DNA from 3 places in the Pseudomonas sp. AK106 genome. Region 2 is predicted to be linked to each of the others. Evidence: predicted binding sites of a transcription regulator. Region 2 holds the regulator's gene; each other region holds the start of a gene.
The links. Region 2 encodes sigma-54, which starts transcription at its own class of promoters, with help from an activator protein. Its sites were predicted from a motif close to ANTGGCATNNANNTTGCTNT; they were not measured.
Positions count from the first base shown of each region.

Region 1 (3,233 bases), 810 kb from region 2:
GTATCTCGATCAGAGGATTCGGTCAGCTGTCTGATTGTAGGCAGCTATGAACGGTGGAGCCGGCGAAAGCCGTTACGGCTGACGACTGGTGTCGGGGGGCCGGTGACGCAAGCCACAGGCAAACAGCCCCGGGCACTTAGCTCGGTCGATAAACGCGCACATTGGCATGCCCCTCACTGAGCAGATGATGAGCATGCAGGCGACTCATGACGCCTTTGTCGCAATAGAGCAGGTACTGGCGCGTATCATCCAGTTCCTTGAAACGGCTGTTCAATGCAAAGAACGGCAGCGTTTGTACTTCAACGCCAGTCAGCGCCAGCGGGCGGTCTTCAGCGTCATCCGGGTGACGGATGTCGATGACCACTTGCCCGGCCAGCGCCTGACCAACTTCTTCAATCTGAACGTCCTGGCCCAATTCCTCGATCACGCGATCGATCGGTACCAGACGAGCGTTTTCAAGCGCACGCTCGAGCACGGCCATGTCGAACGATTTTTCTTCGTGCTCGACCCGGTTGCGCTTGGCAGCGGTCTTCGGGTTCACCGAAATCACCCCGCAGTATTCGGGCATGTGCCGGGCAAAATCGCCGGTGCCGATCTGATCGGCCAAGTCAATGATGTCCTGCTTGTGACTGGCGATCAGCGGCCGCAAGACCAGCTTCTCCGTCACGCAATCAATGACCGACAGGTTGGGCAGCGTCTGGCTGGACACCTGGGAAATCGCCTCGCCGGTGACCAGCGCGTCGATTTCCAGCCGGTCGGCAATGTTCGTCGCGGCGCGCAACATCATACGCTTCAATACTACGCCCATATGACTGTTATCGACTTTTCCGAGAATTTCTCCCAGAACTTCCTCGAACGGTACGCTGACAAACAGCACGCGCTGGGAGCTGCCGTACTTCTTCCAGATGAAGTGCGCGACTTCCATCACGCCCAGCTCGTGGGCACGTCCGCCCAGGTTGAAGAAGCAGAAATGGCTCATCAGGCCACGACGCATGATCTGGTACGCGGCCACGGTGGAGTCAAAACCACCGGACATCAGGATCAGGGTCTGCTCAAGCGAACCCAGCGGATAACCGCCCATGCCGTTGTGCTGGCTGTGAATCACGAACAGGCGCTGGTCGCGGATTTCGATTCTGACTTCGACTTCCGGGGCCTTCAGCGAGATGCCGGCGGCGTTGCATTCACGGCGCAGCTTGCTGCCGACGTACTTCTCGACGTCCATGGAGCTGAAGTCGTGATGACCCGCTCGCTTGCAGCGCACCCCGAATATCTTGCCGGGGATCGCATCGCCGAAGTGCAGCTTGCACTTCTCATAGATGTCTTCCATGTCGCCCAGCGGATACTGGTCAACCTGCAGAAAGTGCGTGATGCCGGGCATGCAGCTCAGCCGCTCGGTCATCTCGCGCAGCACTTTGGCATCCTCGACCCTGGTTTCGACCTCAAGGTTGTCCCACACGCCATCCACCACCAACGCCGGGTCCAGATCGCGGAGCACCGTACGGATGTTCTTGGCCAGCTGTTTGATGAAGCGCTTGCGCACAGGCCGGCTTTTGATAGTGATTTCTGGGAAGACTTTGACGATTAATTTCATGAAAACAGCGCGCTAGGTCCCGGTCGAAAAAGGGGGGCGCGGATTATAGCGGAAATTGCTCAAGGTTTAACCAGTTATCGTACAGTCAATCGTCCACGCACCAAAACGGCCCTGTATACAATTAATTGGCACCACAACGGTGCGCCTGTTTTCGAATATGCGACGTTTAACACGCTAAAAGGCAGGTATTCCCGAGGAAATCCCAACACAGGGCACTGGCATGCAAATTGCTCCCTTGTGAGGCAGGTTGCCTTGGTCGAGTATCGCGCCCGGCATCACCCAAATTGAAGGGCCCACTACTACTCAGGCCCTAATCCACCCCGGAGGACAACATGTCGAAGTCGGTTCAACTCATCAAAGATCATGACGTTAAGTGGATTGATCTGCGCTTCACGGACACCAAAGGCACTCAGCACCACGTGACCATGCCGGCCCGCGATGCGCTGGAAGACGACTTCTTCGAAGTCGGCAAAATGTTCGACGGTTCCTCCATCTCGGGCTGGAAAGGCATCGAAGCCTCCGACATGATCCTGCTGCCGGACGACGAAACCGCCGTCCTGGATCCGTTCACCGAAGAGCCTACCCTGATCCTGGTTTGCGACATCATCGAACCGTCGACCATGCAAGGTTACGATCGCGACCCACGCGCCATCGCTCACCGCGCCGAGGAATACCTGAAGTCGACCGGCATCGGTGACACTGTATTCGCCGGCCCTGAGCCAGAATTCTTCATCTTCGACGAAGTGAAATTCAAGTCCGATATCTCCGGCTCCATGTTCAAGATCTACTCCGAACAAGGTTCGTGGATGTCCGACGCTGACATCGAAGGCGGCAACAAGGGCCACCGTCCAGGCATCAAAGGCGGCTACTTCCCGGTTCCACCGTTCGACCACGACCACGAAATCCGCACCGCAATGTGCAACGCTCTGGAAGAAATGGGCCAGGTCGTCGAAGTTCACCACCACGAAGTCGCAACCGCTGGCCAGAACGAAATCGGCGTGAAATTCAACACGCTGGTTAAAAAGGCTGACGAAGTTCAGACCCTGAAATACGTCGTGCATAACGTTGCCGACGCTTACGGCCGCACCGCTACCTTCATGCCCAAGCCTCTGTACGGCGATAACGGTTCGGGTATGCACGTTCACATGTCCATCTCCAAAGATGGCAAGAACACCTTCGCAGGCGAAGGTTATGCCGGCCTGTCCGACACCGCTCTGTACTTCATCGGCGGCATCATCAAACACGGCAAGGCCCTGAACGGCTTCACCAACCCGGCAACCAACTCGTACAAGCGTCTGGTTCCAGGTTTCGAAGCGCCGGTCATGCTGGCCTACTCGGCTCGTAACCGTTCGGCTTCGATCCGTATTCCTTACGTCAATAGCCCTAAAGGCCGTCGTATCGAAGCACGTTTCCCGGACCCGGCAGCCAACCCTTACCTGGCATTCGCTGCCCTGTTGATGGCTGGCCTGGACGGCATCCAGAACAAGATCCACCCTGGCGATGCTGCTGACAAAAACCTGTATGACCTGCCGCCTGAAGAGGCGAAAGAGATCCCACAAGTTTGCGGCAGCCTGAAAGAAGCCCTGGAAGAGCTGGATAAAGGCCGTGCGTTCCTGACCAAAGGCGGCGTATTCAGCGACGA
Region 1 covers NZ_CP096426.1:204,730-207,962, reverse strand. The annotation lists gene thiI (tRNA uracil 4-sulfurtransferase ThiI) at 137-1,591, opposite strand; gene glnA (glutamate--ammonia ligase) at 1,924-3,233, shown strand, end outside.
Region 1: the regulator sigma-54 is predicted to act here: its motif matches at 1,806-1,825, upstream of glnA (glutamate--ammonia ligase).

Region 2 (3,233 bases):
CGATGGCGTCGAAATCGATGGGTTTCTCGAGATGCAGCACGGCGCTGACAGGCGTTGTACAGCCCTTCAGGCGGCAGTGGGGAATGGCGATGCCATTACCGAAACCGGTGGAGCCGAGTTTTTCACGGGCAATAAGGCTTTCAAACACCACCTGTTCATCAAGATCGGGCACTTGCTTGCCGATCATGCTGGCGATGTTTTGGAGTACGGCTTTTTTGCTGCCGCCTGGCACGTTCACAAGTGAACGGCCAGGGGTCAGAATATTTTCAAGTCGGATCATGAGTGGGGAGTGTCAGCGAGCAGTCGCGCCTTGCAGCAGACTTTGCTGTTTTTCCTTATGTTTTTTGAGTTGGCGGTCAAGCTTGTCGGCAAGCAGGTCAATGGCTGCATACATGTCGTCGTGTTCGGCGTTGGCAACCACTTCAGCGCCAGGAACGTGCAAGGTGGCTTCGATCTTCTGCTTGAGCTTCTCGACCTCCATCGTGACCTGCACATTCGTGATCTTGTCAAAATGGCGTTCCAGTCGGGCGAGTTTCTCGCCGATGTAGGTACGCAGAGGTTCGGTCACTTCCAGCTGGTGTCCACTGATGTTGACTTGCATACAGCTTCTCCTTCGTTGCCAGTGCATTAAGAGGCAGGCGTAATGCCTGCCACTGGAACACTTTGACATGTGACCTTTACATCAGTCGCTTGCGTTCGCTGGACGGCGAGATCCCAAGGGATTCACGGTACTTGGCGACTGTGCGACGGGCCACTTGAATGCCTTGTGCTTCCAGTAAACCAGCGATCTTGCTGTCACTCAACGGCTTTTTCTGATTTTCCGCAGCGACCAGTTTTTTGATGATCGCGCGAATCGCCGTGGACGAGCATTCGCCGCCTTCCGAGGTGCTGACGTGGCTGGAAAAGAAATATTTGAGTTCGTAGATCCCGCGTGGGGTGTGCATGAATTTCTGCGTGGTGACCCGGGAAATCGTCGATTCGTGCATGCCGACCGCCTCAGCGATGTCATGCAGAACCAGCGGCTTCATGGCCTCGTCGCCGTACTCAAGGAAGCCGCGCTGGTGTTCAACGATTTGCGTCGCCACCTTCATCAGCGTCTCGTTACGGCTTTGCAGGCTCTTGATGAACCAGCGCGCTTCCTGCAGCTGATTGCGCATGAACGTATTGTCGGCGCTGGTATCGGCACGACGCACGAACCCCGCGTACTGCGGATTGACCCGCAGGCGCGGCACGGATTCCTGGTTCAGCTCCACCAGCCAGCGCTCGTTGTCCTTGCGCACGATGACGTCAGGCACAACGTATTCGGCTTCACTGGACTCGATCTGCGAGCCGGGGCGCGGGTTGAGGCTCTGGACCAGTTCAATGACCTGCCGCAGGTCGTCTTCCTTGAGCTTCATGCGGCGCATCAGTTGCGCGTAGTCGCGGCTGCCCAACAGATCGATGTAGTCGCTGACCAGCTTCTGCGCTTCCGCCAGCCACCTGGTTTTAGCCGGCAACTGACGGAGCTGCAGCAGCAGGCATTCGCTCAGGTTGCGAGCGCCGATGCCCGCAGGCTCGAACTGCTGGATGCGGTGCAGAACGGCTTCGATTTCGTCCAGCTCGATATCGAGCTCAGGATCGAAAGCGTCGAGCAATTCTTCCAGTGTTTCGTCGAGGTAGCCCTGGTTGTTGATGCAGTCGATCAGCGTCACGGCGATCAGGCGATCGGTGTCCGACATCGGCGCGAGGTTGAGCTGCCAGAGCAGGTGGCTTTGCAGGCTTTCGCCAACGGAGGTGCGGGTGGTGAAATCCCACTCGTCATCGTCATTGCTGGGCAGGCTGCTGGCGCTGGTCTGATAGACGTCTTCCCACGCGGTGTCGACAGGCAACTCGTTGGGGATGCGCTCGTTCCAGTCGCCCTCATCCAGATTGTCGACGGTAGGCGCCGATTCCTGGTAGGTGGGCTCCTGAACATCAGCGTTGGGCTTTTGCTCTACGTTATCCGCCAAGGGGTCGGCGTTGTCGAAATCGTCGCCTTCCTCCTGCCGTTCCAGCATCGGGTTCGACTCCAGCGCCTCCTGAATCTCCTGTTGGAGATCCAGCGTCGACAACTGAAGCAAGCGGATTGCCTGTTGCAGCTGAGGCGTCATCGTCAGCTGCTGGCCCATTCTCAAGACTAGCGAAGGTTTCATGGCAGGGCTTAACACCTTATTCGCCGGCGCACTGCGCGCCATTTACTACCAGGGCGCCGAGGGCGCCAACTTAAGCAAATTATATGCCTGAAGCTGGAGGGTTTGCCTAGAGTGTGATGACAATTAAAAAACGAGGTCGGCGATAGCGCGCGTTGCGGCGTACCGCACAACCTCGTGTCATCACTGCGGTTACAGGCGGAACTCGTGACCCAGATACACTTCCTTGACCAATTGGTTGGCAAGGATGGATTCGGCGTCGCCTTCGGCAATTAGCTGCCCATCGTTGACGATGTAGGCGGTTTCGCAGATATCCAGCGTTTCACGCACGTTGTGGTCGGTGATCAGCACGCCGATCCCTTTGGCCTTGAGGTGGTGAATGATCTGCTTGATGTCGCCTACGGAAATAGGGTCAACACCGGCAAAAGGTTCGTCGAGCAGAATGAATTTCGGCGAAGTGGCGAGGGCGCGTGCGATTTCCACGCGGCGACGTTCACCGCCCGACAGGCTCATGCCCAGGTTGTCGCGAATGTGGGTGATGTGGAATTCCTGCAGCAGGCTTTCCAGCTCCTTGCGACGGGCAGTGCGATCGAGCTCCTTGCGGGTCTCCAGAATCGCCATGATGTTGTCCGAGACGGAGAGCTTGCGGAAGATCGACGCTTCCTGTGGCAGGTAGCCAATACCGGCGCGAGCGCGGCCGTGCATCGGCTGGTGGCTGACGTCCTGGTCGTCGATAAGAACGCGACCCTGATCGGCCTGAACCAGGCCGACGATCATGTAGAAGCAGGTGGTCTTGCCGGCGCCGTTGGGGCCGAGCAGGCCGACAATCTGACCGCTCTCGATGGACAGGCTGACGTCACGTACGACCTGGCGGCTTTTATAGGCCTTGGCCAGATGTTGGGCTTTCAGCGTTGCCATTACTGGGCCTTCTGCTGGTCGGTTTTCTTTTTCGGCTGGATGACCATGTCGATGCGAGGGCGTGGTGCGGTGACCTTGGTGCCGTTGGCACGGCCGGCGTTCACGACCTGCTTGACGGTGTCATAGACGATTTTCTCGCCTTCGGAC
Region 2 covers NZ_CP096426.1:1,012,055-1,015,287, forward strand. The annotation lists gene ptsN (PTS IIA-like nitrogen regulatory protein PtsN) at 1-280, opposite strand, end outside; gene hpf (ribosome hibernation-promoting factor, HPF/YfiA family) at 293-601, opposite strand; gene M1E04_RS04585 (RNA polymerase factor sigma-54) at 678-2,171, opposite strand; gene lptB (LPS export ABC transporter ATP-binding protein) at 2,361-3,086, opposite strand; gene lptA (lipopolysaccharide transport periplasmic protein LptA) at 3,086-3,233, opposite strand, start outside.

Region 3 (3,233 bases), 1.2 Mb from region 2:
GTGTCGATGAGGATCACGTCCGGTCGCACGGCCTGAACCCGTGCGGGGAGGTCGATGATCAGCCCGGATTCATCGATGACCTCGAAACCGGCTTCAGTCAGCGCCGCTTTCAGGCGACCGACTTTTTTGGGGGTGTCATTGATCAGCAGGATTCGCAGCATGGTGGCGTCTCCTCAGCGATCGGCATGAGCGAGGGCGGCATCGGCCAGCGCGTGCAGCTTGAAGCTGCGGGCATAACACGCCGGGTCGCTGCCGTCCCACATCTTGCCGTCGATCAACTGGCTGCTGCGCATGGGCGAGGGCGGCACGGCGATGCCCAGTGCCTCGGCGGCCTCGCGGTACAGGCCAAGCTGTTGGACGGTGCGGGCGACGCCGAGGTAATCCGGGTCTTCGCGCAGCAAGCCCCAGCGGCGAAACTGGGTCATGAACCACATGCCGTCAGACAGCCACGGCATGTTGACCCGGCCTTCATCATGGAAGCGGATGGCATGGTGGTCGTGCCACCGGTTGCCGAGCCCGTCGTCGTACTCGCCCAGTAGCCGCGATTCGATAGCGCCGACGGGTGCATTGACGTACTCGGGGGCGCCGAGCAACTGCGCGGTGCTTCGGCGGTTGTCAGCGCTTTCTTCGATGAAGCGACTGGCTTCAAGCACGGCCATCACCAGGGCGCGCGCCGTGTTGGGGTATTGCTCGACGAATTCCAGGCTGCACCCCAGCACCTTTTCCGGGTGATCCGGCCAGATGGCCTGGGACGTCGCCAGGGTGAAGCCCAGGTTCTGCTGAACGGCGCTGGCACCCCACGGCTCGCCGACACAAAAGCCGTCGATGCGACCGGCCTGCAGGTGCTCGACCATCTGCGGCGGCGGCACCACCACGCTGTCGACGTCGCGCAGTGGGTGAATGCCCTGGCTCGCGAGCCAGTAATACAGCCACAGGGCGTGGTTGCCGGTGGGGAAGGTTTGGGCGAACGTGAGTTTTGGGTCGCTTTGGTGCGTGCGTCGATCGAGTGCATCAGGAGTGGTCACACCTGCGTCCTGCAGCGCCCTCGACAGGTTGATGCTCTGACCGTTCTGGTTCAGCCCCATCAGTACTGCCATGTGCTTCGCCGGCCCGGCCAGCCCCAGTTGCACGGCGTAGACCAGCCCGTAAAGGCTGTGAGCGGCATGCAGTTCGCCGCTGACCAGTTTGTCGCGCAGGTTGGCCCACGATGACTGCCGGTGCAAATTGATGTGCAGGCCATAGGGCTGGGCGAAGCCCTGGGTCGCGGCGACGATGAGCGAGGCGCTGTCGGTGAGCGCCATGAAGCCGAGGTCGACGCTGGCCAATTCCGGTGCATCGCTGCCGTTGACCCAGGCCAGCGAGGGGGTAAGCGTGTCATTCATGAGTGCCATTCCGCGTGGAGGCCGACGCGCCTTTCAACGCTGCCGGTCGTCCAAAAAAAACGCCGCCTCGCCCCGATTGAAACCGGGGCGACAGCGACGTCATTGTCCTGTGTCTCGCTCCGCCATTGGATCGAGTCGATGCAGGACTTAAAGCAAGCGATATGCCAGCGGCGAACAGGTCAGTCAGCAAAGTTCGCGACATGCCTCGCGCTTCGCCTGCACCGGCGTTTATAATCCGCCGCTGATCCCAGCCGCAATCGAGCCGCCCCCGCCCATGTATAACCTGGCCCGCCAGTTACTGTTCAAACTCTCCCCCGAAGCTTCCCACGATCTGTCCATCGACCTGATCGGAGCGGGCGGGCGTCTGGGGCTCAACGGCCTGTTCAACAAGGCGCCGATGCAGCTGCCGGTGACCGTCATGGGCCTGCGCTTCCCCAACCCGGTCGGATTGGCGGCGGGGCTGGACAAGAACGGCGCGGCCATCGACGGCTTCTCGCAGCTGGGCTTCGGTTTCGTCGAGGTCGGCACTGTCACGCCGCGCCCGCAACCGGGCAACCCGAAGCCGCGCATTTTCCGTCTGCCCCACGCCGAAGCCATCATCAACCGCATGGGCTTCAACAACCTGGGCGTCGACAATCTGGTCAGCCGGGTGCAGGCCGCGCAGTACAACGGCGTACTGGGCATCAACATCGGCAAGAACGCCGATACGCCGGTGGAGCGCGCCGTGGATGATTACCTCATCTGCCTGGACAAAGTGTACGCCCACGCCAGTTACGTCACCGTCAACGTCAGCTCGCCCAATACGCCGGGCCTGCGCAGCCTGCAGTTCGGCGATTCGCTCAAGCAACTGCTCGAAGCCCTGCGGGTGCGTCAGGAAGCGCTGACGCTGATCCACGGCAAACGCGTGCCGCTCGCCATCAAGATTGCCCCGGACATGAGCGACGAAGAGACCGTGCTGGTTGCCGGTGCGCTGCTGGAGTCGGGCATGGACGCGGTGATCGCGACCAACACCACCCTCAGCCGTCAGGGCGTCGAAGGGTTGCCCCATGGCGACGAGGCAGGCGGCCTGTCGGGCGCGCCGGTGCGCGAGCAGAGCACGCACATCGTCAAGGTGCTGGCCGGTGAGCTGGGCGGGCGCTTGCCGATCATTGCCGCCGGTGGCATTACCGAAGGCAGGCACGCGGCCGATAAGATCGCGGCAGGGGCGAGTCTGGTGCAGATTTATTCAGGCTTTATCTACAAGGGGCCGGCGTTGATTCGCCAGTCGGTGGACGCGATCGCGTCGATGTCCCGCTGATCATCCAGACGAAAAGAGGGGTTCCGACTGGAACCCCTCTTGGGCCTTGGCCCGCCGCCCGGGTGGGGCGTGCGTGGTAATGGTGAAGCGATCAAGAATGTCGAAAAAGCTTTAGGTCAGGCTGTAACGTGAGGGTTGCGTCAGCCGACCGCGTGAAGTTCGTTGAGTCTGTGAATGCCCGCAGTGCCGGTCATACCGTCCCAGTTGTCGCCGCGTCCTTCTCGCCAGCCATTGATCCAGGCTTGACGCACTGACGGTAGAGTAAATGGGCAAAGCTCACGGGATTTACCGGATACGCCATATTGGTATCCGCGCGAAAATGCTCTTTCCATCGGATCACGCTTAAGTCTTCTCATAGGGTATTGCCCTCGTTTGTTGACTGTAATGTCCCTGGAGACCTCAGGCTGAGGTCCGGCAGAAAATCTTCTGCCGTTAGCGGCCCGCTGCCGGCGTCGCGGGCTTGATGCCATCGCCGTTGCGGCGATGACCTTGGGTGATTTCTAACCAATGAAAGATGCGCTGTGAATGATCGTTTTGTCATAAGAACGTAACCA
Region 3 covers NZ_CP096426.1:2,220,240-2,223,472, forward strand. The annotation lists gene M1E04_RS10055 (ANTAR domain-containing response regulator) at 1-161, opposite strand, end outside; gene M1E04_RS10060 (CmpA/NrtA family ABC transporter substrate-binding protein) at 174-1,382, opposite strand; gene M1E04_RS10065 (quinone-dependent dihydroorotate dehydrogenase) at 1,657-2,679, shown strand; gene rmf (ribosome modulation factor) at 2,820-3,035, opposite strand.
Region 3: the regulator sigma-54 is predicted to act here: its motif matches at 1,532-1,551, upstream of M1E04_RS10060 (CmpA/NrtA family ABC transporter substrate-binding protein).